DNA from 3 places in the Pseudarthrobacter sp. NPDC058329 genome. Region 1 is predicted to be linked to each of the others. Evidence: riboswitches for the same ligand, from Rfam matches in the RefSeq annotation. Region 1 holds a riboswitch; each other region holds the start of a gene.
What was found. Region 1 has a riboswitch for S-adenosylmethionine ahead of ACFVYC_RS02065 (aminotransferase class V-fold PLP-dependent enzyme). Riboswitches for the same ligand answer to the same signal wherever they lie in the genome.
Positions count from the first base shown of each region.

Region 2: linked by a shared signal. The riboswitch ahead of ACFVYC_RS20765 (LLM class flavin-dependent oxidoreductase) and the one ahead of ACFVYC_RS02065 (aminotransferase class V-fold PLP-dependent enzyme) in region 1 are both predicted to bind S-adenosylmethionine.
Region 3: linked by a shared signal. The riboswitch ahead of ACFVYC_RS15970 (homoserine O-acetyltransferase) and the one ahead of ACFVYC_RS02065 (aminotransferase class V-fold PLP-dependent enzyme) in region 1 are both predicted to bind S-adenosylmethionine.

Region 1 is NZ_JBHVZR010000001.1:432,860-438,994, forward strand. Features, by position in the region: gene ACFVYC_RS02035 (S1C family serine protease) at 1-371, shown strand, start outside; gene ACFVYC_RS02040 (hypothetical protein) at 468-836, opposite strand; gene ACFVYC_RS02045 (fluoride efflux transporter FluC) at 880-1,308, opposite strand; gene ACFVYC_RS02050 (fluoride efflux transporter FluC) at 1,308-1,739, opposite strand; gene ACFVYC_RS02055 (metal-dependent transcriptional regulator) at 1,740-2,453, opposite strand; gene ACFVYC_RS02060 (class I SAM-dependent methyltransferase) at 2,485-3,243, opposite strand; gene ACFVYC_RS02065 (aminotransferase class V-fold PLP-dependent enzyme) at 3,299-4,738, opposite strand; SAM riboswitch class IV at 4,775-4,888, opposite strand; gene hisN (histidinol-phosphatase) at 5,047-5,859, opposite strand; gene ACFVYC_RS02075 (ribosome small subunit-dependent GTPase A) at 5,908-6,135, opposite strand, start outside.
Region 2 is NZ_JBHVZR010000023.1:40,414-46,548, forward strand. Features, by position in the region: gene ACFVYC_RS20745 (MFS transporter) at 1-913, shown strand, start outside; gene ACFVYC_RS20750 (LLM class flavin-dependent oxidoreductase) at 910-1,965, shown strand; gene ACFVYC_RS20755 (rhodanese-like domain-containing protein) at 1,962-2,348, opposite strand; gene ACFVYC_RS20760 (LLM class flavin-dependent oxidoreductase) at 2,397-3,551, opposite strand; SAM riboswitch class IV at 3,752-3,862, shown strand; gene ACFVYC_RS20765 (LLM class flavin-dependent oxidoreductase) at 3,899-5,005, shown strand; gene ACFVYC_RS20770 (NtaA/DmoA family FMN-dependent monooxygenase) at 5,017-6,135, shown strand, end outside.
Region 3 is NZ_JBHVZR010000013.1:43,308-49,442, reverse strand. Features, by position in the region: gene ACFVYC_RS15980 (alcohol dehydrogenase catalytic domain-containing protein) at 1-1,046, opposite strand, end outside; gene ACFVYC_RS15975 (MFS transporter) at 1,154-2,536, opposite strand; gene ACFVYC_RS15970 (homoserine O-acetyltransferase) at 2,718-3,833, opposite strand; SAM riboswitch class IV at 3,846-3,961, opposite strand; gene ACFVYC_RS15965 (bifunctional o-acetylhomoserine/o-acetylserine sulfhydrylase) at 4,059-5,384, opposite strand; SAM riboswitch class IV at 5,427-5,542, opposite strand; gene ACFVYC_RS15960 (VOC family protein) at 5,707-6,135, shown strand, end outside.

The DNA.
Region 1 (6,135 bases):
CCATCCCCATTAACGCCACTACCCAGCGCATCATCTCGGCGCTGCTTGCGGATGGCCGAGTACGGCGCGCCTACCTCGGGCTGGTCAGCACGCCCACCCGCCTCACCCCCAGTGCCGTTATCAGGACTGGGCAAAGGGACGCGCTGCGTGTGGTGGAAGTGCTCGCCGGTTCCCCGGCGGATAAGGCGGGCCTGGTAGCGGGGGACATCCTCCTCGCCGCAGGTGGCCGCCCCGTCAGCGACGCCGAAAGCCTTCAGCGACTGCTCTTCTCTGACGCCATTGGTGAGCCTCTCCAGCTCGCTGTCCTGCGGGACGGCACGGAGATCCACCTCACGGCCGTCCCCGAAGAGATGACCAGCAACGGAAAGTAGCTGTCCGCGGCAGCCGCCCTGACCACGGACGTCGGACCTGTGCATGGACGCCGGCCCTGGCCACGGACTCAGCCGTGGCAGAAAAGAGGAGTGGGCTCAGCCCTGCCCCGCCACGTCCGCGATGCCCACGAAACGTGTGCCGACGCCGTCGAACTCGCTGCGGACATACCCCTCGCGCACGCGCGGAACGTCCTCGGGATTGTGGTGGGCGCACACGACGTAGGTAAAGTCGGGCCACCACTTTTTGGGGCGTGCCGCTTCCTCGTAGCCGCAGACGGCGCACTCGAGGTGCACCCACACAGGCCGCTTGCCGGTCCGGTTGGCACGCGACTGCACCAGCCAAGGCGGCGGGTTGTCCAGGATCTCACCCAGTTCGGCCTCGGTCATCCACTTGGGAAGGCCGTGGCGCTGGGCCATTTCCATCGGTACATCAAGGGCAATGGCCGCGTCGCGTCTGCTAATCATCACCATCCACGATACGGGAGCCCGCCAAATCGCCGTTGCCGCGCTAGGAAGCCAGGGCGATGCCGGCAGCAGCGGCCCCAAAACCCAGGACGAGGTTGGCCGCCACATTCATCACGGCGGAGCCGAACCGCGCTTCCGCCAACAGCCTTACGGTGGCTGTGGTCCATGAGCTGAAGGTGGTGAGCCCTCCTGCCATCCCGGTGGCCAGCGCAGCCTGCCATTCCGGGGCCAGTCCCAGCTTCAGGGTCATGGCGTGGGCGACGCCGATGATAAAGCAGCCCACGACGTTCACCAGCAGCGTGGCCCAGGGCCAGTGCAGCCACTGACGCCCCCAACCGTGTCCCAAACCGCCCGGGGAACCGGCAACTGAGCGGTTGGAACGGGTGGACGCGCGACGGGCGAACCAGCTGTCCACGCTGAAACGGAGGAGTGCACCGGTAACGCCTAACAGGCCCACCAGCGCCGCGGCCATCACGCCCGACTGCCGGACGCGCCGTCAAGGTGCCCGGCCACCCACTTGCCAAACCGCCACCCCACACCGGCGGCGCCCAGCCCCAGAAGCAACGACAGCACCAGGTAAAGAACCCACGCCACATGGTCGCCGGCCCGGGCCAGCTGGTCCACGGAGAACACCATGGCCGAGAATGTTGTGAAGGACCCCAACAGCCCCGGCCCCAGCCCTGCACGCAGCCAGAACGAGGTCCGCGGCCAGGCCATCCATACGGTTGTCAACGCTGCCAGGACGAAGCTTCCGCCAACGTTGATCCACAGCGTTGCCCACGGCACGGAACCTGGCGCATCCGGAAAGGCGAGACCCAGGCCGTACCGCAATTCGGTACCGAGCAGGCCGCCGGCGGCAACAGCAAGCCAAGCACTGGCCGCCGGCATGCCGGACTGCTTCATTCAGCTGTCCCCAAGCAGGCAGCCCGGGTGGGGATGGTCGCTGTGCACCCACAGTGACGAAGTGATTTCATCGGCCAGGTCATAGTCCCTGATCCTGCCCGCATGGCTGATCCGCACCACCAGCGCACCCCCGAACGGCTTGCGGCCCACCACCTCCACTTCGGCGTCGAGGCTGATGTCCTCGGTGGAAAGGTAGCGGAGCAGGTCCGGATTCTCATCGCTGATCCTGGTGATCCTGCCGGTGTGCCCCTGGTCCAGCTCACCCATCAGGTGGGCGCGGGGCATCAGGACTTTCCCGTCGGCGGTGGGAATGGGATCACCGTGCGGATCCCGCTGAGGGTCCCCGAGCTTGGCCGCAACACGCTCAATAAACGTGTCCGATACCGCATGCTCCAGCAGTTCGGCTTCGTCGTGGACCTCGTCCCAGCTGTAACCCAGCTGCTGGACAAGGTAGGTCTCGATCAGGCGGTGGCGCCGCACCATCGCAAGGGCGAGCCGGACCCCGCTGTCCGTGAGCGTGATGGCGCTGTAGGGCTTATGGTCAACGAGGCCCTGGTCCTTCAGCTTGCGGACCATCTCCGAGACCGAGGAATTGGCGACGCCAAGGCGCTGGGCCAGCTGCGAGGACGTGATCGGCTTGTCCTGCCATTCCGTGAACGAGTAGATGACCTTGACGTAATCCTCGATGGAGGAGGAGGGCGCGCTGGTCTTCACAACTCCAAGCCTACCCGTTGCCCGTCCGGCGTCATGCCTTGAAGGCCCGCCACGCAAGCGTTAGATAGGGCAGCTCCAGCTCTTCGTCAAGGCTGTGGCCCAGGTGTTCGTGAAGGTACCAGTCCAAGTTGGCGAGCACTTTGGCGCGGGTGGTTTCACCCGCCCGCAGATAGTAGCTCCGGGACTTGGTGAGCTCCACCAGGTCGGTGGTGGTGACGCGGTCCTGCCAGTGGGCGACGTGGCCCTCGAGCCCCCGGAACTCCGGCCCCACGACTGGCCGGAAGTCCGGCTTGTACACGTCCCCGGCGTGCATGATCCGTGAAAGCCTGTGGACCCACGGAACCGATGTATCCAGCTGGTTCCAGATCAGGCCCAGCGTGCCGTTCGGCCGCAGTACGCGCGCCAGTTCCGTGCTTGCTTCCAGTGCGTCGCACCAATGCCAGGCCTGGGCAACGCTGACGACGTCGAAGGCCGCCGTGGGCAGGCCCGTCGCCTCGGCATTGGCTTGGACCGCCGTGGCCCCGGGATAGTGCGCCCGTAACTGTTCGAGCATGTCAGCAGAGGGATCCAACGCAGTGACGGACAGGCCCAGGTCCAGCAGCAGTGCGGTGAACTTGCCGGTGCCGGCTCCGGCGTCGAGGGCATCGGCGGCGCCCGGGGGAACCAGCCATTGGGCTGTTTCTTTTGGATAGCCCGGGCGGACCCGCTGGTAGTGCCGGCCGCCGTCCTGGAAGCTCTGGCCGAGCTCCCGGCGCCGTCCATGATCAAGCTTGGGGCCACCCCGTACCACGCGTGGCCTCCTTCGTCTGATGCCCTTGGGTATCCTTCGAATTTACCGCAAGTGTTCAGTCATCGATGCAGGGGGCAGCGCCGGCGGTTCCGGGAGTGTTGGGTGCCCAGTGCGGGTAGGTCCGCGTGTCGTTGGCGGGAACCCAGCGTCCTGCGTCCACGACGTAGTCCCACCCCAGGCCATCGCGGCGCAGCGACTCTATGCCGGCAAGGAGCCGTTCTGCATCCTCGAGGCGCGAGCCGACGCCGAAGCTGGCACGGAGGGAACCGGAGGGAAGCCCGAGCCGCTTCAGCAGCGGGTGGGCGCAGAAGCGGCCGTCGCGGAGGCCAACACCGTGCTCAGCGGAAAGGTAAGCCGCCACCAGCCCGGCGTCGTAGCCTTCCACCGAGAAGTTGACCACGCCGATGGTGTCCGTGTCCGGGTTGGTGTCCTTGAAGATCTGGTGGACGGTCACGCCGTCGATCTTCTGCAGGCCCTCGACGAGGAAGGAACGGATGGCGGATTCGTGGGCGTGCCACTGGTCCTGGTTAAGCCCGGCAATCACCTGGGTGGCGCGTGCCAGGGTAGCTGCGCCAAGCACGTTCGGTGAGCCCCCCTCGTGGCGGGCCGGGCCGGTGGCCCAGCTGACGTCGTCGAGCCTTGCTTCCTTGACGGCACCGCCGCCGGCGAGGTGCGGGGTCCCGGCGTCGAGCCAGTCCGGGCGGCCCACCAGCACGCCGGCACCAAACGGGGCGTAGAGCTTGTGGCCGGAGAAGGCGAGGTAGTCCACGCCATCCGCGGCGATGTTGACGCGGCGGTGCGGCGCCAGCTGGGCGGCGTCCACCACAATCCGTGCACCGTGTTCGTGGGCGAGCTCGGCCAGGGCGCGGATGGGGAGGATCTCACCGGTGACGTTTGAGGCGCCGGTGACAGCGAGCAGGCTCACACCGCCCTGCTGCAGTTCAGCGCGGACGGATGCGATGGTGCCCGTGATGGTGTCAGCGGCAACGATGCTGCGGTGTGGGACGCCCTGCCAGGGCAGCAGGTTCGCGTGGTGTTCGATGTCCAGGTACAGCACGTCGCCGTCGGGCCGGCCGTCCGTTGCGGGCAGGCAGCCCGCCAGCAGGTTGAGCGAATCGGTGGTGTTCCGGGTGAAAATCACCGAATCGTCCGGGCGGCCGCCCACGAACTCGCGGACGATGTTGCGCGCATTTTCGTACACGGAGGTGCTGATCTGGGATGCGTAGCCGGCGCCGCGGTGGACGCTGGCGTAGAACGGCAGGATCTCATTGAGGTAGGCCGAAACCACCGAGAGAGCCGGAGCGGAGGCGCCGTAGTCGAGGTTGGCGTACCGGACGTGGTCGCCGGAAATCAGCGGTGCCTGGATTTCAGCGCCGGTGACGGCTGAGAGCGGCCGGCCGGCGACGGCCCGGCGGGCATCAAAGAGGGCAGCGCCATCAGGCTGGACGGTTTCAGGCTGGAGAGCGGCGTTGGGGGAGACGGTGGCAGTAGTCACGGCAGACCTCACTTCGAAAGGACCCCCTGTACCGGGAATCCGCGCTTGCCGCATCCGTTCCGGACCGGCCTGGTCGTCACCCGGGGCACCCCACCGCGGTTGGAGGGTTGCCGGCCAGCAAACCGGGGTTTCGCGCTGGCACTCGTGACCTGGTTAAGAGCGTAGGACATGGGGCAGGAAGGTTTGAAGCCGGCCCGATTGTTAAGCGGTTTGTTACGCGTCCGCTGAAAAGGGCTGCTTTCACCGAAGATACGACGGCGGGCGCCTCCTTTGGGAGGCACCCGCCGCTGATTGTTCGGTGTAGGGACTTAGAGAAGATCATCCAGGTCCGGGTTCAGCCGCCGAAGAACCTCAGAGTGCAGGATGGAATTCGTGGCCAGGGCGTTGCCGCCGAATGGGCCATCCTCCCCCTCCAGGGAGGTGAAGCGGCCGCCCGCTTCAACCACGATCGGCACGAGAGCGGCCATGTCGTACAGGTTGAGTTCGGGTTCGCAGGCGATGTCCACAGAGCCCTCTGCCACCATGCAGTAGGACCAGAAATCGCCGTACGCGCGGGTCCGCCACACGTCCTCGGTGAGGCCCAGGAAGTTGTCCAGGTTCCCGCGTTCCTTCCAGCCGCCCAGGCTGGAGTAGGACAGCGAAGCGTCGGACAGGTTGGCGACATTTGAGACGCGCAGCCGGGTGGCAGCGGCGAGCGAGCGTCCCATGTAGGCGCCCATTCCCTTAGCCGCCCACCACCGCTTGCCGAGGGCCGGCGCGCTCACCACGCCAACAACGGGTTCGCCTTCATCCACCAGCGCGATCAGGGTGGCCCAGACGGGGACGCCGCGGACGAAATTCTTGGTGCCGTCAATGGGATCGATGATCCAGCGGCGGGACCCGTGGCCGGTGCTCCCGAACTCTTCCCCGAGCACGGCGTCACGCGGACGGGAACGCGACAACTGGCCGCGGATGGCCTCTTCCGCGGCCTTGTCCGCGTCGGTGACCGGTGTGAGGTCAGGCTTGGTCTCCACCTTGAGGTCCTGGGCTTTGAAGCGGCTCATGGTCTGGTCATCAACAGAATCTGCCAGCACGTGGGCCAGGCGCAGGTCATCGTTGTAGCTTGAAGCGGGTTGGATCATGGTTCCAAACTACCGTCTGCGCGCTGATCTGCTGGGAGATCGGCACCGTCAGTTGACGCTGCCCAGTTCCTTGGCCTCCTGGGCCTCCAGGCGGGGGTCGGTGCCCAGCAGGCGCCGCAGGGAGGCCAGCCGTGCTTCTCCGGTGGCGCCGGCATGGCCGCCGCCAACCCAGGCGTCCAGTCCGCAGTTCACCGCGGTGGCGGTGTGCTTGCAGCCGCGTTCGCAGTCCTCGATGCCGGGGGAGAGGTCGGGGAAGGAGCGCAGGATCCGGTCCGG
Region 2 (6,135 bases), on a different contig from region 1:
CAGGCTCCTGCCCGGTGGTAAGGCCGCCGATGCCCTGTCCGCCCGGAACAACCGCCGCAGGCCTTCCGTTGACGCCGTAGGTGCGCTCCTGCTCGGCTCCGCGGTCATCGCCTTCCTGACCCCTGCCGTGTACGGCACGCAAGGGTCCTCGCTTGTGTGGCTGGCGGCCGGGGCAGGCACCATCTTGTGCTTCGCCGGCTGGGAGTTCCTGTACCACCGCCGTGGCCGCATGCCCCTGCTCAGCCCGGAACTGGTGCGGTCCAAGGGCTACCTCCTGGGCACCGTAGTGGCGCTGTGCCAGTTCGGCGTCGGCGCCGCCATGGCGGCCCTGACGGCCTTCTACTTCCTGTCCGGAACCGGCCTCGCCCCGCTGGCAGCCGCCGGAATCCTCGCCCCGCAGGCCGCCGGGATGCTGCTGGCGTCCAGCCAGAGTTGGCGGTTCCTGGGCCGCTTTGGCCGGGCCGGGGTGGTGTTCGCCCTGGCGGCATCACTGGCCACCCTGGTCCTCAAGGACCTGGCCGTCCAGGGCCTGGACAATGCGGCAGCCGCAGTGGCGGTTGCCGCCGTCGGCCTGGTCCAGGGAGTAGCCACCGGCCTGGTGGTGGCACCCAACCAGGCACTCACGCTGGGCCACGCACCCGGCGGGGCAGCAGGTGTGGCCGCAGGCTTCTACCAGTTGAGCCAGCGTTTTTCCGCGGCACTCTGCTCGGCGGCGATCGCCGGATTGTTCCTCAATGCCTTGCCGGACACCGGTTTCAGGGGTGCCTTCCACCACGCCATCGTCCTGTGCGCCGTCCTCACCGCCATCGCCATCCTGGCCGGAGCCCTCGACTGGATCCGGGACGCCGTTGCCCGGCGCCGGATATCAGCACCTTCCACAAGAACCGCCCCTACCGAGAAAGCAACACCATGACATCATCAACGCCTCACGACTCCGGCCTGCAGTCCGTCAGCTTCCTGACCCCGGGCAACTACCTCGACCACGCGCCCGGCCAGGGCCTGGAGGAGACGCTGCAGCTGTTCGAGCTCGCCGAACAGCTGGGCTATGACGGGGCCTGGGTCCGGCAACGCCACCTGGAGCATGGCATCTCCGCCGCCACCGTTTTCCTGGCGGCCGCATCCCAGCGGACATCCCGGATCGAGCTGGGCACGGGGGTCATCCCCATCGGGTACGAAAGCCCCTTCCGCCTGGCCGAGGATATTTCGACGGCGGACGTCCTCTCCGGCGGCCGGCTCCAGATCGGCCTCAGCGCCGGCGTCCCTCCGCACGCGGAACTCCTCGCGGACAAGGTGTTCGACGGCGACTGGCGCAGTATCGACTTTTCCCACCGCAGGATCGAGCGGCTCCTGGCGAACCTGGAGGGCCGCTTCCTCGGCGACGAGGATACGGTGATCCATTCCCCGGGCAACACCCAGCGGCCGCGGCTGCAGCCCTACAGCGAAGGACTGCGGGACCGCATCTGGTACGGCGCAGGATCCGCCACATCAACGGACTGGGCGGCGGCCAGCGGCGTCAACCTGGTGGTAGGCAACATCGTGTCCGGCGAAGCAAGCAGCGTCTTTGTGGAGGCCCAGGCGGCCAACCTTGCGCGCTACCGCCAGGATTTCCGCGGGCGCCATGTGCCGCGCGTGGCGGTGGGCAGGGTGGTCCTTCCCACCGACGGGGCCGACGCAGAGACGCGGGGCCGGTACCGCGCCTACCGGGAGAGCCGCCAGGAGCGCACGCTGGCCCCGCAGGGGGAACGCCGCACGCTGTTCGCGCCGGACCTGGTAGGCAATGCGGAGGAAATCGTGGAAGGGCTGCTGGCTGATCCGGTGACCGCCTCCGCCACCGAGTTGCAGATCAACCTTCCGTACGAGTTCTCCATCGAGGATTACCGGCAGATCATCACGGACTTCGCCACGCTCGTGGCGCCACCGCTGGGTTGGCAGCCGCGGCACTTAGCCGCGGCTGCCCACGGCTAGACGGCGGCGGGTTCCACAGCCGGGCCGGTCGTGGCCACGCCTGCGTCGCGCAGGGCCAGGAATCCGCCGTCAACATGGACAGCCTGCGGGTAGCCCAGCACCTTGAGCTTCTGCGCCACGGGGCCGGAGCCGTTGACGGAGCCGCAGAACACAACGATTTTCTGGTCGGTTCCGGTCACCTGCGGAAGCCTGGTGTCCGATTCCGGGCCGAAGTCCTGGGCCACGTTTTCGCGGTCCACCACAACGGCGCCGGGGACGCTTCCGGTGCTGGCCCGGCCGCCTTCGCTGCGAATATCGATCAGGAGGACGCCCTCCTCGATCAGTTGGGCTGCCTGTTCGGCGCTGATCAGCTGGGGGTCGACCGGGGTGTTCTGCTCGCTCATTGTGGTGCTCCTTCGGTAGGTGTGCTGGTGGGTGAAAGCAGTGTTCCGTCAGCCCAGGCCCCATGCCGCGGCCAGGAGTTCCTGGGAGCGGATGCGGTGCGCCTGGCTGTGGGCGATGGTGGTGATGAGGAGTTCGTCGGCGCCGGTGGCCCGCCGCAGGGAGCGCAGCCCCTCGGCCACCTGCGCGGGGTCGCCCACAAACCGGGTGTCCAGCCTGTCGCGGACCAGGTCCCTCTCGGCCGGTTCCAGCGGCGGGAGCCCGGCGGCGTCCTCCGGGGCCGGGTAGGGAATGGCGCCTTTGCCGGAGCGGATGCTGTGCACCCAGTGCTCGAATCCGGCCCCGACAGTGGCGGCCTCGGCCGCGGTGGGGGCCACCAGAACGTCAGCCGAGACTGCCACGTACGGCTTATCCAGAAGGCCGGACGGTTCAAAATGTGCCCGGTATTCTGCTACGGATTCGAGGACTGCCGAGGGCGCAACATGGTAGTTGGCCCCGTAGGGCAGCCCGAGCTTGCCGGCGAGCCGGGCGCTGGGTCCGGCGCTGGAACCGTGGATCCAGAACTGCGGAGGGTTGCCCTGCGCGGGGTGGATGGCCGTCGTCGCGCCTTCTTCCGCGCGGTAGGTCCCGGCGAAGAAGGCGATGATGTCCTGGACATCGTTCTCGAAATTGTCCACATCCCCGGGGACGCGGCCCAGCAGCCGGGCCTGAAGCTGGAACCGTTCCGGGAAGGCCCTGCCAAACAGCGGCCGCGGTGGCGGGACCACCAGCCCGTCCACAATCCGGTTTGCGGTGTCTGCCGGAGCGTCCGGAGCGGTGGCCGGTGCGCCGGCGGCATGGGGAAGCCCTGCCTTGGGTACCCCGGACCTCCCGAAGCCCAGGTCCACGCGGCCCGGGTGGAACGCTGCAATGGTGCCCACGTTCTCAGCCACCTGGATGGGTCGGTAGTTGCCCAGGATGGTGGCGGCCGTGCCAACGCGGATGGTGCTGGTAGCCGCTGCCACCAGGGCGGACAGCACGTGCGGAGCGGACCCGGCGACTCCTGCGCTCAGGTGGTGCTCGGCCAGCCAGAACCTCCTGTAGCCCAGCCGCTCGGCGGAGACGGCGAGATCGATGCTGTTCCGCAGCGCATCGGCGGCGGTGCTGCCGGCGGAGATCGGGCTGAGGTCGAGGACGGAGAGCGGAACCACGGGAGGCTTGGACATGGGATGACACTACGAATTTCCGCCTCGCCTCCGCACCCCGGCCGTCACCGGACTCAACCTCCCGAAATGCCAGGTAACGCAGGCCAAGACTGGTTCATAAATGACGGAATACAGCGCCCGTTGACGCCGCATTTCCGCCCTTGACGCTGCAAGACCAGCCGCTTGTGGAGCGCCCGCACGGACCCCTAGATTCAGTCGCAGGTCAAGAGACAGCACGCGAAGGACCGGCTGGTGCTGCGGCAACCCTCAGGCATTTTTATGGCGGGGTGCTCCGGAAACAGACCTGGCCGCAGCAGCGGCAAGCGAATGTCGTACCGGCCGTCCGCGGCCCGAACAGTAGGGGATCCATGCCTTCCACACCTCCACCCAGCCAGCGCTCCGCCGTGCTCGGCATCGAGCTCGACGGCGATGGCGCCCACCCGGCTGCGTGGCGCTTCGCCGCCCACGAGCCGGGAACGCTCCTGAGCGGAAGCCGTATCCGCGGGACCGTGCAGGCGGCGGACATCGCCGGCTTCCACCTGGCCACCTTCCGCGATTCCCGCACCACCGACACCGAGGGCACTGGTATCGCCGGCCGGATCGATGCCATCCAGCGGGCAGCCTTCAGCGCCCCGCTGACCCGGTCCATCGGCCTGGTCCCCGAAGCCGGCGTCCTCTACACCGAGCCGTTCCACGTGGCCACCCAGCTGGCCAGCCTGGACTACTCCTCACACGGCCGCGCCGGCTGGCTGGTCAATGTGGAGAACACCGTCCAGGAATCCCGGTCCGTGGGCAGGGACGCCATCGCGGAGGCGGACGTGCAGTCCGAGGCGCGGGACGTCGTCGAAACCGCACGCCGGCTCTGGGACTCCTGGGAGGACGACGCCGTCATCCGCGACGCGGCCGCCGGCCGGTACCTGGACGCGGACAAGCTGCACTACGCCGATTTTGAGGGCAGCCGGTTCTCGGTCAAGGGGCCCTCGATCATTCCCCGCCCGCTGCAGGGGCAGCTGCCGGTGTTCGCTGTTGCTGCGCTGCTGCCCGCCGTCGAAGCGGACGTGGCGCTCGTATCCGCCGCAACACTCGAGGGACTCGCTGCCGCCGCTGCATCAGCCCGCGAGGCAGGCGCGGCCCGCACCCTGGTGGAGCTCGACGTCGTGCTGGACTCCCGCGGCCGCCGCGCCGCGGACCGGCTCGAGGAGCTTGATGCCCACCAGCGCTGGACCGGCGGAGCCCGCTACGTGGGCAACGCCGCCGGATTGGTGGATCTCCTCGCAGCCCTGTTCAAGGACAGCGACGGCGTCCGGATCCACCCGGCGGTGCTGGACACCGAACTGCCGGAACTGGCAGCCGCGGTCCTGCCCGAACTGCGCCGCGCCAACATCATCACCGCACCCGCGCCGGGATGCACGCTGCGCGAATCCTTCGGCCTGACCCGCCCCGCCAACCGCTACGCCGCCGCCGCGGCCCACTAGGGAGAACCCTCATGAGCACTTCCCGCATCGACGGCGACGGCACCATCCAGTTCGGCGTCTTCTTCCAGGGCGTCAACCACACCACGGTCTGGCGTGCACCGGAAAGCGGCTCGCAGACCGACTTCGAATCCTTCCGGAGGGTGGCCCAGACCGCCGAGCGCGGCCTGTTCAGTGCCTTCTTCCTCGGCGAGGGACTGCGGCTGCGCGAACACCTGGGCAGGATCCACGAACTGGATGTCGCTGGCCGGCCGGACGCCCAAACGGCGCTCGCAGCACTTGCCGCGGTGACCACCAACATCGGCCTGGTGGCCACGCAGAACACCACCTACAACGACCCCGCGGACCTCGCCCACCGGCTGGCCAGCCTGGACCTGCTGTCCGGCGGCCGGGCCGCGTGGAACATCGTCACCACGGACAACGCCTGGACCGGGGCCAACTTCCGCCGCGGCGGGTTCCTGGCGCACGAGGACCGGTACGTCCGGGCCGAAGCGTTCGTCCAGACGGCCAAAGCCATCTGGGACTCCTGGGCTGACGGCGCAATCGCCGGGTCCCGCGAGTCCCGGAGGTGGCTGGCCGACGACGCCATCACGCAGGTACGTCGCCAGGACGCAAGCTTCGACGTCGAGGTCACCGGCAGGCTGCCGCGCTCCAGCCAGTACCATCCGGTGCTGTTCCAGGCCGGCGATTCAGCCGACGGGCGCGACTTTGCCGTCCGGAATGCGGACGTCATCTTCTCCCGCCACGCAGGGCTGGAACAGGCCAGGAAGTTCCGCGAGGACATCGTGGCACGGACGCTGAAGGCAGGCAGGCCGGCCGACGACGTCAAGATCTTCCCGGGCCAGGAATTCATCCTCGCGCCCACCGCCAAGGAAGCCGAGGAGAAGCACCAGTGGGTCCGCGAGCAGCAGGTCAGCCCGCAGACCGCCATCGCCTACCTCGAGCAGTTCTGGGGCCGGAAACTCACCGAATACGATCCCGACGGCCCGCTCCCGGACATCGACCCGGTGGTTGACGTCACCAACGCCACCCGCGGCAACGCCTTCCACGGCAAGAGCGCCAGGGAACTCGCCGCTGAATGGCGGGCCGAGGCCACGGAGAAGGGGCAGTCCATCCGGCAGTTCGTCTCCCAG
Region 3 (6,135 bases), on a different contig from region 1:
GGCCGGGTGTCGGTGTGCAGCAGCTCAACGGGAAGCCTGCCCTCGCGCCAGTACCCCAGGTACAAAGGGATGTCGCGGCGCGGAACGGCGTCACCCATATAGGAGCCGAGCAGCCGTTTGCCCGCTCCCGCGAACTGAAGTGCCGGCACTGTCAGTTCCGCGGTGGGGTGCGGCAGCCCCACCGAGACCACTGCGCCGCCGCGGGTCACGTGCTCAAGGCACGATGCAATGACCCGGGCCGAACCCACAGCTTCGATGGCGGTGTCCACGCCGTCTCCGGCGGCCTCTGCGATCAGGCGGGAAGCCTCGTCCGGGGTGCCCACCGCGGTTGCCCCGCACTTCAGGGCGAACCCGTGCTTGCCCGCGTTGGGGTCGATGGCGATGACGGAGGAAGCACCGGCGAGCGCTGCAGCCATCACGGCCGAAAGCCCCACGGCGCCGAGTCCGAAAACAGCCACGGACTGGCCGGGCTGGACAGCGGCCGTGTTCAGGACGGCTCCCATCCCGGTGAGCACGGCGCAACCGAACATCGCCGCCACAGTGTCCGGGACGTCGTCGTCAATAACCACCACTGACTCCCGGGCCACCACGGCGTAGTCGGCGAACGCCGACACCCCGAGATGATGGTTGATCCTTTCCCCCGCAGGCGTCCGCAGCAGTGCCTCTCCGTGCAGGAGGTCCCCGGACCCGTTGACCTCCGCGGCCCGGTGGCAGAGTGCGGGGCGGCCCGCCCGGCACGCGCGGCATTCGCCACAGCTGGGGACAAAGACCAGGACCACATGGTCTCCGACGGAAACGTCCGTGACGCCCTCCCCCACGGCGGCAACCCGGCCCACAGCCTCGTGCCCCAGCGCCATGGGAAGCGGCCTGACGCGGGAGCCGTCCACCACGGACAGGTCCGAGTGGCACAGGCTCGAGTACGTGATGGTCACGCCCAACTCGCCGGCGCGCGGTTCCGGGCGGTGAAGCTCTTCGACCCGAAGGGGTTGCGCTTCGGTGTACGTGGTTCCGGACGGGACCGTGGAGTAGAGGACGGCTGCTTTCATGGGGAATCCTGACTTCGTTCGAAGGGTGCTGACGCCCAACTGCCCGGGCCTGCGTGGTAGCGGGTCCGGGCAGTTGGTGTGCTGTGTTTGCTTGGTACTGGCAGGGCCTATTTCTTGCCGGCAGCCAGCAGGTCGGCGGTGCCCTGGGCGTCGGCGGCGTCCACGTCGTGGAGCGAGATGCCGCGGGTCTCCTTGAGGAAGAACACGGAGATCGCGGTCACGATGCAGGCTGCCAGCAGGTACAGGGCCACCGGGGTGGAGGAGTTGAAGGTTCCCAGCAGTGACGTGGCGATGATCGGGGCCAGCGAACCGGCGACGATGGAGGTCACCTGGTAGCCGAGGGAAACGCCCGAGTACCGCATCCGGGTGGGGAACATTTCGGCCATGATGGACGGCTGCCCGGCGTACATCAGCGCGTGGAACAGCAGGCCGATGGTGATGGCGGCCAGGATGATGAAGTCATTGCCGGTGTCCATCATGGGGAAGGCGAAGAAGCCCCAGGTGCCGCCCAGGATGGCACCCGCCATGTAGACCGGCCGCCGGCCGTACGCGTCCGACATCTTGCCGACGAGCGGAACGGCGCAGAAGTGGATGAAGTGCGCCACGAGCAGGAGCAGGAGGATGCGGGAAGTGTCGGTCTGGACGACGACCTTCAGGTACGTGATGGAGAACGTCACCACGAGGTAGTACAGGATGTTCTCGGCAAAGCGCAGGCCCATGGCGGTAAAGACACCGCGCGGGTAGCGGCGGAAGACTTCGGCCACACCGTAGCCCTTCTTCTCCACCGTGACTTCCTTGCGTGCTTCGATGAAGATCGGCGCATCCTGGACCTTGGTGCGGATGTAGTAGCCAACGATCACGATCACTGCGGAGAGCCAGAAGGCGACGCGCCAGCCCCAGCTAAGGAACGCTTCCGGGGAAAGCGTGGCGGAGAGGGTGAACAGGACGCCGGTGGCCAGGAGGTTGCCCATGGGCACGGCGGACTGCGGCCAGCTGGACCAGAACCCGCGGGACTTGCTGGGGCTGTGCTCGGCCACCAGCAGCACGGCGCCGCCCCATTCACCGCCGACGGCGAAGCCCTGGATGAAGCGCAGGAACACCAGGAGGGCCGGGGCCCAGTAGCCGATCTGGGCGAAGGTGGGCAGGCAGCCCATGAGGAAGGTGGCGACGCCCACCAGGACGATGCTCAGCTGCAGAAGCTGCTTGCGGCCGAACTTGTCACCGAAGTGGCCAAAGACGATGCCGCCGATCGGGCGGGCAACGAAACCTACGGCATACGTAACGAAGGCCGCGATGATGCCATCGAGTTCGGTACCTGAATTGGGGAAGAACATCTTGCCAAACACCAGGGTGGCGGCGGAGGCATAAAGGAAAAACTCATACCACTCAACTACGGTGCCGGCCATGGAGGCCGTGACGACTTTCCTCAGGCCTGTGGCCTTGACGTCGGTTTCCTCTGGCCGCCGTGCGGCGGAGCGTTCCGTACTCATTAGTGAACTCCTTCGGCGTCGTCTTCGACACCACTGGGACAGGCTATGGCGGGTACATGTGTTTTTGGTCACGAACCGCCGGGTCCCATCGAGTATGGTCGCCCCGAACGCCCAGCTCAACGCCGAATCATGCAGAGCGCATCTGCGTTATTGCACATTCAGGGGCGTCGGGGGCGTGATGTCAGGCCGAAAGGTGCTCCCGCAGCTGGTTCCCCAGCTGGCCGATCTCGGTAAGGAAACCGTCGTGCCCGATGGGCGCCTCGATGAGGTGGACGTCCACCTCTCCGGGGAGTGCCTGGGCCAGCTCCCGCGACTGGGACGGGAAGTAGAGCCGGTCCGAGTCCACGGCGGCAACAAAAAAGCGCGCACTGGAACTGGACAAGGTCTGGACGAGGGAGCCGCGTCCGCGGCAGACGTCGTGGCTCATGAGCGCCTCAGTGATGGCGATATAGCTGTTGGCGTCAAACCGCTGGACCAGCTTGGTGCCCTGGTGGTCCAGGTAGCTTTCCACCTGGTAGCGCCCCCTGGCTGCGAGCTGCTCGCCCTGAAGCGGTGATTCGGGGGCCTGCGGTGAGCGGCCAAAGCGTCCGTCCAGCTCCACCGGGGAGCGGTACGTGATGTGGGCGATGCGCCGGGCCAGGGCCAGGCCCTCCTCGGGGGCGGTTCCGTTGTAGTAGTCGCCGCCGTTGAAGTTGGCATCCTGTCGGATGGCGAGCGTCTGCGCCTGGGCGAAGGCGATCTGCTCTGCGGTGCTCGCGGCACCCACGGAAATCACCGCGCAGCGCTGCACCCGTTCCGGGAACGTCACCGCCCATTCCAGGGCACGGGCACCGCCCATGGAACCGCCCAGCACGGCGAACCAGCTATCGATGCCCAATTGGTCGGCCAGCCGGGCCTCGGCCGCGGTGCTGTCCCGCAGGGTGACCAGCGGAAAACGCGAGCCCCATGGATGACCGTCCGGCGCGGGCGATGACGGCCCGGTGGACCCATAACAGCCGCCCACGATGTTGATGGACACCACAAAGAAACGGTTGGTATCCACGGGCGCACCCGGCCCCGCGAGTTGTTCCCACCAGCCTGGCTCCTCGGTGTCGCCCCGGGTCACGTGGGTGCTGCCGGTCAACGCATGTTCAATCAGGACGGCGTTGCTGCCGTCCTCGTTCAGGGTGCCCCAGGTTTCATAGGCGAGGGTGACGTCCGGCAGGTATCCGCCAGCCTCCAGCTGCAGGCCTCCGATGGAGGCATAGCGGACAATCCCGTGTTCGGGGACAGTTGTACGGGTGACGGTAACCGTCATGGCAAGACCTCTTCTACGCGCTTGCCCGCCGTCGTATGACCGGCAGGCCAGGTCTTCACCCGGGGCACCCCGCCGCGGAAGGAGGGTTGCCGGCCAGCAAGCCGGGGCTGTCACTGGCACTCATGACCTGCTTCGAGTGTACGAAACAGCCCCTGCCTGCTGCCAAGAGTGTGACTGGTTGTGACTTTCCCGGCTTGCCGCCGCGTTGGGCACCCTCGTGGTGGGCTAGGCTCCGGTGGCCCCCTTGGCGGCCCGGAAGCCTGCCTCGAGGTCCGCCAGGATGTCGTCGATGTGCTCGATCCCCACCGAAATCCGCACCAGACCCGGGTTCACGCCGGCAACCACCTGCTGCTCCGGTGAGAGCTGGCTGTGGGTGGTCGACGCCGGATGGATCACCAGCGAACGGACGTCACCGATGTTTGCCACATGGGAGTGCAGCTCCAAGGCGTCCACGAAGCGCTTGCCTGCCTCCGCACCTCCGGCGAGGTTGAACGACACGATGGCGCCGGTACCTTTGGGGCCGTATTTGCGGCCCCGCTCGTACCAGGGGCTGGAGGGCAGCCCGGCGTAGGCGACCGATTCGACGTCGTCACGCGCTTCCAGCCACTGCGCCACGTCCAGGGCGTTGGCCACGTGCCGCTCCACCCGCAGGCTCAGCGTCTCCAGCCCCTGGGCGATGAGGAAGGCGTTGAAGGGCGATACTGCCGAGCCAAGGTCGCGCAGCAGCTGAACCCTGGCTTTGAGGATGTACGACAGGTTGGCGCCCAAGGCACCGTCGGCGCCCAGGTCGCGGGCGTACACCAGCCCGTTGTAGGTGGGGTCCGGGGTGTTGAAGCCGGGGAATTTGGCAGGGTCCTTGCCGAAGTCGAAGTTTCCGGAGTCCACGATCACACCGGCGATCGCCGAGCCGTGGCCGCCCAAGTACTTGGTGGCCGAGTGCACCACGATGTCCGCGCCCCATTCCAGCGGCCGGATCAAGTACGGGGTGGACAGGGTGTTGTCCACAATGAGGGGCACTCCGGCGTCATGCGCAACCCCGGACACGCCTTCGATGTCCAGGACGTCCTGCCGCGGGTTGGACACCACCTCGCCGAAGAAGAGCTTGGTGTTGGGCTGCACTGCGTTACGCCACTGGTCCAGGTTGTCCGGGTCCGCCACGAACGTGACTGAAATGCCGAACTTCTTCAGGGTGTGGGCGAGGAGGTTGTAGGTGCCCCCATAGAGGCTGGGGCTGGCGACGATGTGGTCCCCCGCCTCGGCAACGTTCAGGATGGCGAAAGTCTCCGCCGCCTGCCCGGAGCTGAGCAGCAGCGCTCCCAGGCCGCCCTCCAGGCTGGCGATCCGTTGCTCCACCGCCTCCTGCGTGGGGTTGCCGATCCTGGTGTAAATGGGCGCCAGTTCGGCCAGGGCAAAGCGGTTGGCGGCGCTCTCAGCCGTGGGGAACACGAAGGACGTGGTCTGGTAGATAGGAAGTGCACGGGCACCGGTGGCGCCGTCCGGCTCCTGCCCGGCGTGGATCTGGCGTGTTTCGAAAGACCAACCGTTGGACAACTAAGGCTCCTTTGACATGGCCCGGCATGCTGGAAGCACCGCGGGCCGCGCTTGCCATCCGGCCGTTGCCGGACAGCCAGGTCCTCACCCGGGGCACCCCACCGCGGATGGAGGGTTGCCGGCCAGCGAGCCGGGGCTTGGCGCTGGCACTCATGACCTGAGCTCAGTGTAGGAACGAGCACACAACACCCGACAGGATTATGACGAACATAGTCCTCAGGATTTCCCGGGGGCAGGTGGGTTCATGAAGGGTTTCCACGGCAAAATCCCAGTAAGGGTACCCTTAGCTGAGAGCCCGATCACAAAGTGCCAAGATGTTGCCATGCGCATGGATCACGTCTCTTACGCCTGTGAACACGATGGCCTGGCTGCCACCACCGAACGTATCTCCTCTGCCCTCGGCGTTGAGGCAGTCAAGGGCGGGGTACACCCGCGGTTCGGAACCCGGAATATGATCATCCCGCTCGCGGGGCACAAGTACCTCGAAGTGGTGGAGGTCCTGGACCACCCCGCTTCGGACAAGGCTCCCTTCGGGCAGGCAGTGCGTGCGCGGTCTGCTGCCGGCGGCGGCTGGATGGGCTGGTGCGTCGAAGTGGACGACCTGGCCCCCTTTGAGGAACGTCTGGGACGCTCCGCAGTCAACGGCAACCGCAAGTTTCCGGACGGCCGCGAACTGGTCTGGAAACAGATCGGCATCCTGGGCTTGATTGCCGACCCCCAGGTTCCCTACATGCTCAAGTGGGACGGCGAT